Linked DNA regions of Streptomyces collinus. The protein of the gene in region 2 interacts with the protein of the main gene of each other region in a pairwise test. Links are inferred from orthologs where the notes say so. Each region holds a gene or a part of one and is shown on either strand. Other genes may lie near its edges.

What was found.
Region 1: the proteins of leuS (region 2) and ligA interact in binary tests that used the Escherichia coli proteins (3 or more experiments, as listed by UniProt). The link is inferred for Streptomyces collinus from one-to-one orthologs.

What each region holds. Positions count from the first base shown.
Region 1 is NZ_CP133771.1:6,185,061-6,188,345, forward strand. The notes cover bases 63-3,036. They hold ligA (NAD-dependent DNA ligase LigA), read left to right. Parts: upstream 63-438; coding sequence 439-2,634; downstream 2,635-3,036. Other genes in these bases: RFN52_RS28325 (methionine synthase), read left to right, coding at 63-423; RFN52_RS28335 (putative bifunctional diguanylate cyclase/phosphodiesterase), read left to right, coding at 2,893-3,036. Also shown: more of RFN52_RS28325, read left to right, coding at 1-62; more of RFN52_RS28335, read left to right, coding at 3,037-3,285. UniProt on the Escherichia coli protein: DNA ligase that catalyzes the formation of phosphodiester linkages between 5'-phosphoryl and 3'-hydroxyl groups in double-stranded DNA using NAD as a coenzyme and as the energy source for the reaction.
Region 2 is NZ_CP133771.1:2,957,981-2,961,745, reverse strand. Bases 158-3,611 are described here. They hold leuS (leucine--tRNA ligase), read left to right. Parts: upstream 158-531; coding sequence 532-3,411; downstream 3,412-3,611. In the rest of the region: RFN52_RS13360 (ferric reductase-like transmembrane domain-containing protein), read right to left, coding at 1-60; RFN52_RS13350 (hypothetical protein), read left to right, coding at 3,716-3,765.

The DNA.
Region 1 (3,285 bases), 3.2 Mb from region 2 along the record:
GTCGTCGAGCAGACGCTGCGCGACCTCGTCGGGGTGCACACGTCCGGCCCGGTCGTGGTCCATTCCTGCGCCCCCGACGTGCCGTTCGCCCTGCTCCGCCGGGCCGGCGCCGCCGCCGTCTCCTTCGACTTCTCCCTGCTCACCGAGCGTGACGACGAGGCGATCGGGGAGGCCGTGGAGGGCGGCACCCGGCTCTTCACCGGCGTCGTCCCGTCCGCGGAGGGCCCATTGTCAGACCCTGCCGGTAGCGTCATGGGTGTCAGGACGCTGTGGCGCAGGCTGGGGCTGTCTCCGGGGCTTCTCGCGGAGGCGGTCACGGTCACCCCGGCGTGCGGACTCGCGGGGGCCTCCCCGGGGTACGCGCGCACGGCTCTCGCGCACTGCGCCCGGGCGGCGAGATCCCTCGCGGACAACCCAGAGTAACGGGAGGACGACACGGTGGCCGGCGACAAGCAAGCGGAGACGACGACGGTGCCCGCCGAGGCGCGGGAGAAGCACGCGCGCCTCGCGGAGCAGATCGAGGAGCACCGCTTCCGCTACTACGTGAACGACGCTCCCGTCGTCAGCGACGCGGAGTTCGACCAGCTGCTGCGTTCCCTGGAGGCGCTGGAGGAGGAGTACCCGGAGCTGCGCACCCCGGACTCGCCGACCCAGAAGGTCTCCGGCTCCTACGAGACGGAGTTCACGGCCGTCGCGCACCGCGAGCGCATGCTCTCCCTCGACAACACGTTCAACGACGAGGAGATGGCCGCCTGGACGGAGCGCATCGCCAGGGAACTGGGCGAGCAGGAGTACCACTTCCTGTGCGAGCTCAAGGTCGACGGCCTCGCCGTGAACCTCACCTACGAGCACGGCCGCCTCACCCGCGCGGCCACCCGCGGCGACGGCCGCACGGGTGAGGACATCACACCCAACGTGCGCACGATCGCCGAGATCCCCGACCGCCTCAAGGGCGACTCCGTCCCCGACCTCGTGGAGATCCGCGGCGAGGTCTACTTCCCGATGGAGAAGTTCCAGGAGCTCAACGCGCGCCTCGTCGAGGCCGGCGACAAGCCCTTCGCCAACCCGCGCAACGCGGCGGCCGGTTCACTGCGCCAGAAGGACCCGCGCGTCACCGCCACCCGCCCCCTGCACATGGTGGTCCACGGCATCGGCGCCTTGGAGGGCTTCACCGGACTCACCCGCCTCTCCCAGGCCTACGACCTGCTCAAGACCTGGGGCCTGCCCACCTCCCGGCACAACAAGGTGGTCGACGGCCTGGAAGGCGTACGGGAGTTCATCGCCTACTTCGGCGAGAACCGCCACTCCGTCGAGCACGAGATCGACGGCGTGGTCGTCAAGCTCGACCAGATCCCCCTGCAGGGCCGCCTCGGCTCCACCTCGCGCGCCCCGCGCTGGGCGATCGCCTACAAGTACGCGCCGGAGGAGGTCAACACCAAGCTCGTCAACATCCGCGTGGGCGTGGGCCGCACCGGCCGCGTCACCCCGTACGCCCAGGTCGAACCGGTCACGGTCGCGGGCTCCGAGGTCGAGTTCGCCACGCTCCACAACCAGGACGTGGTCAAGGCCAAGGGCGTCCTCATCGGCGACACGGTCGTGCTGCGCAAGGCGGGTGACGTCATCCCGGAGATCCTGGGCCCCGTCGCCGACCTGCGCGACGGCACCGAGCGCGAGTTCGTCATGCCGAGCGAGTGCCCCGAGTGCGGCACGGCGCTGCGGCCGATGAAGGAGGGCGACGTCGACCTGCGCTGCCCGAACGCCCGCACCTGCCCGGCCCAGTTGCGCGAGCGCCTGTTCTACCTCGCCGGCCGCAAGGCGCTGGACATCGAGCACTTCGGCTATGTGGCGGCGGCGGCCCTCACCGCCCCGCTGGAGCCGAAGGACCCGCCGCTGGCCGACGAGGGCGACCTGTTCGACCTCACCATCGAGCAGCTGCTGCCCATCAAGGCGTACGTCCTCGACCCGGACAGCGGGCTGCCCAAGCGCGACCCGAAGACCGGCGAGGAGAAGGTCGCCACGATCTTCGCCAACCAGCAGGGCGAGCCCCGCAAGAACGCGGTCGCCATGCTGGAGAACATCGCGGCGGCCAAGGAGCGCCCCCTGGCCCGCGTCATCACCAGCCTGTCGATCCGTCACGTCGGACCCGTCGCGGCCGAGGCGCTGGCCCGCGAGTTCCGCTCGATCGAGCGCATCGACCAGGCCACGGAGGAGGAGCTGGCGGTCACCGAGGGCGTCGGAGGGACCATCGCCGCCTCCGTCAAGCAGTGGTTCGCCGAGGACTGGCACCGCGACATCATCCGCAAGTGGAAGGCCGCGGGCGTCCGCATGGAGGCCGAGAGCACCGGCGAGGACGAGGGGCCGCGCCCGCTCGAAGGCCTCACCGTCGTCGTCACCGGCACCCTCGAACACTTCACCCGGGACGGCGCCAAGGAGGCGCTGCAGAGCCGCGGAGCGAAGGTGACCGGCTCTGTTTCGAAGAAGACGTCGTTCGTCGTCGTGGGGGACAGCCCCGGATCGAAGTACGACAAGGCGATGCAGCTGAAGGTTCCGGTCCTGAACGAGGAGGGTTTCGGCGTCCTGCTGGAGCAGGGAGCGGAAGCCGCGGCCGAAGTCGCCCTTTCGGCCGAGGAGTAGCGGTTGAAGGCCACCCGTTCGGCGCATACCAGATGCATACGGGTGGCCGGGGCGCATTCGGGCAACCGTCGGCGACCGCTGCCCGTGGAAGCCTTCTGCGGCCTACTGTTGAGATGTGCGCCTGCCGTGCCCAGCTGCGGTCGGGGCATCTTCGTGCTCGCACAGAGCGCGGGGAAGGGTTTTCGGGCGCGGGCCGTTGAGGGATGTCGGGCACCGGGCCGCGGGGCGTGGGCACCGCCGGCTGTGAGAGGGACGGGAATGGAACCGACCGAGAGCGCCGTGCCGGGCTCGCGGCTGCGCCGTGTGGCGGTCGCATGGCGTGCAGTCCGTGGGGCCGTGCGGCCGGCGGGGCGTCCGGGTACGGAGGTGCGCGCCGTCGGACAGTACACCCCGGACGGGCGGGGTGACGGGGGGCGCGCCGTTGACGGCCCCGGCGCACAGCCGATCACCGAACACACGCCCCTGCCCGCCGGCGCGGACGACCCGGACGGCGAACGACACCAGTCCTGGCCCGCGCTGCCCGCGGCCGTCGTCGCGGCGGCCGGGTTCGTCCTGGGCGCCGGCTTCTACCGCGCCTTCACCGGCGGCCACGCGCTCTTCCCGTCGGGCACGGCCGGCTGGTCGCTGGCCGTGCTGACCGGCATCATCGTC
Region 2 (3,765 bases):
CGCACCGAAGTTGAGGAACTCGGCGAACGAGTCGTCTGCCGTGGAGTCGTAGGGATTCACGACCGGCCTCCCCACGTCCCGGCGTGCGGGGGTGGCGAGCTGATACTGCGATGAGGGTTCATGGGGGCAACTCCGAGCGGTTCGGGAAAGCAGCGGTCCCGCTGCCGAACTCTAAGCGGAGCCATACCGATCAGTACGAGGTTTGAGTTATTGCGTTGTTATCAAAGGACAATCTGGCTGCTGTGATGTCCTTTAGTAGCTGTTACGCGAAGTAACTATTGACCTTGGTTCAGCTTGTTTGGGCACCGAGACAGCCCCTCGGAAGTGCGTCGCGACGCGCTGGGGGCCTGCGGTACCCTAGCGCCATGCGTGCCGTACGCCTTCTGCTTAGCGGGCCGCGCTGATCAGTCCCGGCCACCGGACGAACCGAGTGGCCGGCATCGGCGCGGCGTCCCCTCCTGTGCGAGGGGATTTTTCGTTTCTCGAATCAGACAGCCGCAGGCAGAGACGATCGATGGAGCTTTGAGGATCATGAGCGAGACGAACCCCGCCGCCACCTCCGAGGTGGCGGCGCCGCACCGCTACACGGCCGCCATGGCTGCCGAGATCGAGGCACGCTGGCAGGACTTCTGGGACGCCGACGGCACCTACGCCGCACCCAACCCCAAGGGTGACCTGGCCGGTGCCCCGGAGATCGTCGCCCGCCCCAAGAAGTTCATCATGGACATGTTCCCGTACCCCTCCGGTGCGGGCCTGCACGTCGGCCACCCCCTGGGCTACATCGCCACGGACGTCTTCGCGCGCTTCCAGCGGATGACCGGCCACAACGTCCTGCACACCCTGGGCTTCGACGCCTTCGGCCTGCCCGCCGAGCAGTACGCGGTGCAGACCGGCACGCACCCGCGCGTGTCCACCGAAGCCAACATGGAGAACATGAAGTCCCAGCTGCGCCGGCTGGGCCTGGGCCACGACAAGCGCCGGTCGTTCGCCACGATCGACCCGGACTACTACAAGTGGACCCAGTGGATCTTCCTGCAGATCTTCAACTCCTGGTACGACCACGACGCCCGCCGGGCCCGCCCGATCGCCGAGCTGGTCGCCGCGTTCGAGTCCGGTGAGCGGCCCGTACCGGGGCACACGCGCGCGTGGGGCGAGCTGAGCGCCGCCGAGAAGGCCGACGTCCTGGGTGAGTTCCGGCTGGCCTACGCCTCCGACGCGCCGGTCAACTGGTGCCCCGGGCTGGGCACCGTGCTGGCCAACGAGGAGGTCACCGCCGAGGGCCGCTCCGAGCGCGGCAACTTCCCGGTCTTCAAGGCCAAGCTGCGCCAGTGGAACATGCGCATCACGGCCTACGCCGACCGGCTGCTGGAGGACCTGGAGGAGCTGGACTGGCCCGAGGCCATCAAGCTGCAGCAGCGCAACTGGATCGGCCGCAGCGAGGGTGCCCGCGTCGACTTCCCCATCGACGGCGAGCGCATCACCGTCTTCACCACCCGCCCCGACACCCTGTTCGGCGCCACCTACATGGTGCTGGCGCCCGAGCACCCGCTGGTGGAGAAGTTCACCCCGGCCGCCTGGCCCGAGGGCACGCACGACGTCTGGACCGGCGGTCACGCGACCCCGGGCGAGGCCGTCGCCGCCTACCGCGCCCAGGCCGCCTCGAAGTCCGACGTGGAGCGCCAGGCCGAGGCCAAGGACAAGACCGGCGTCTTCATCGGCGCGTACGCCACCAACCCGGTCAACGGCGAGCAGGTCCCGGTCTTCATCGCCGACTACGTCCTGATGGGCTACGGCACCGGCGCGATCATGGCGGTCCCGGCCGGTGACCAGCGCGACTTCGAGTTCGCGCGCGCCTTCGAGCTGCCGATCCACTGCATCGTCGAGCCGACCGACGGCCGCGGCACGGACACCTCGACCTGGGAGAACGCCTTCTCGTCGTACGACGCGAAGATCATCAACTCCTCGAACGACGAGGTGAGCCTGGACGGCCTGGACGTCGCCGAGGCCAAGGCCCGCATCACCGAGTGGCTGGAGCGGTCCGGCGTCGGCGAGGGCACTGTCAACTTCCGGCTGCGCGACTGGCTGTTCAGCCGCCAGCGATACTGGGGCGAGCCCTTCCCGATCGTCTACGACGAGGACGGCATCGCCCACGCGCTGCCCGAGTCGATGCTGCCCCTGGAGCTGCCCGAGGTCGAGGACTACTCGCCGCGCACCTTCGACCCGGATGACGCCGACACCCAGCCCGAGACCCCGCTGTCGCGCAACGAGGACTGGGTCAACGTCACCCTGGACCTGGGCGACGGCCGCGGTCCGCGCGCGTACCGGCGCGAGACCAACACCATGCCCAACTGGGCCGGTTCCTGCTGGTACGAGCTGCGCTACCTGGACCCGCACAACTCCGAGAAGCTGGTCGACCCCGAGATCGAGCAGTACTGGATGGGCCCGCGCGAGGGCCAGCCGCACGGCGGCGTCGACCTGTACGTCGGCGGCGCCGAGCACGCCGTGCTGCACCTGCTGTACGCGCGCTTCTGGTCCAAGGTCCTGTACGACCTGGGCCACGTCTCCTCCGCGGAGCCGTTCCACAAGCTGTTCAACCAGGGCATGATCCAGGCCTACGTGTACCGCGACAGCCGTGGCATCGCGGTGCCGGCCGCCGAGGTGGAGGAGCGCGACGGCGCCTACTGGTACCAGGGCGAGAAGGTCTCCCGGCTGCTGGGCAAGATGGGCAAGTCCCTGAAGAACGCGGTCACTCCGGACGAGATCTGCGCCGAGTACGGAGCCGACACGCTGCGCCTGTACGAGATGGCCATGGGCCCGCTGGACGTCTCCCGGCCGTGGGACACGCGCGCGGTGGTCGGCCAGTTCCGGCTGCTGCAGCGGCTGTGGCGCAACATCGTCGACGAGGCGACCGGCGACCTGACGGTGGTGGACGCCGAGCCCGACGAGGACACGCTGCGGGCCCTGCACAAGGCGATCGACGGGGTCGGCGGCGACCTGGAGGGCATGCGGTTCAACACCGCCATCGCCAAGGTCACCGAGCTGAACAACCACCTGACCAAGGTGGGCGGGGCCGTGTCCCGCCCGGTGGCCGAGGCCCTGGTGCTGATGGTCGCGCCACTGGCCCCGCACATCGCCGAGGAGCTGTGGCGCCGGCTGGGGCACACCGACTCGGTGGTGCACCAGGACTTCCCGGTGGCCGACCCGGCGTACGTCGTCGACGAGACCGTGACCTGCGTCGTGCAGATCAAGGGCAAGGTCAAGGCGCGGCTGGAGGTCGCGCCGTCGATCTCCGACGACGAGCTGGAGAAGGCCGCGCTGGCGGACGAGAAGGTCGTCGCCGCGCTGGGCGGGGCCGGGATCCGGAAGGTGATCGTGCGCGCGCCGAAGCTGGTGAACATCGTTCCGGCGTAGCCGCCGGGGCGTGCGGACCGCTCTCGGGGTGGGTTCTCATGGGCAGGGCCCCATGTGCAGGGCCCCCTCGGGGGCCCCTACGGGCAGGACCCGGGCAGGACCCCTCTCGGGGTGGTCCCCTACGGGCAGGACCCGGGCAGGACCCCTCTCGGGGTGGTCCCCTACGGGCAGGACCCGGGCAGGACCCCTCTCGGGGTGGTCCCCTACGGGCAGGTTCGGGGTTTTTCTGGAACTCCGGGCCTGCCTGTTGCGTTTACCGTTGAAGAGCGACGCGAAGCGCCGTGACGTCCGAGGAGGAGCCCTTGTGGATGCAGTGATCGCCGTCTTCGCCCTGCTCATCGTGCTTCTGTTCGG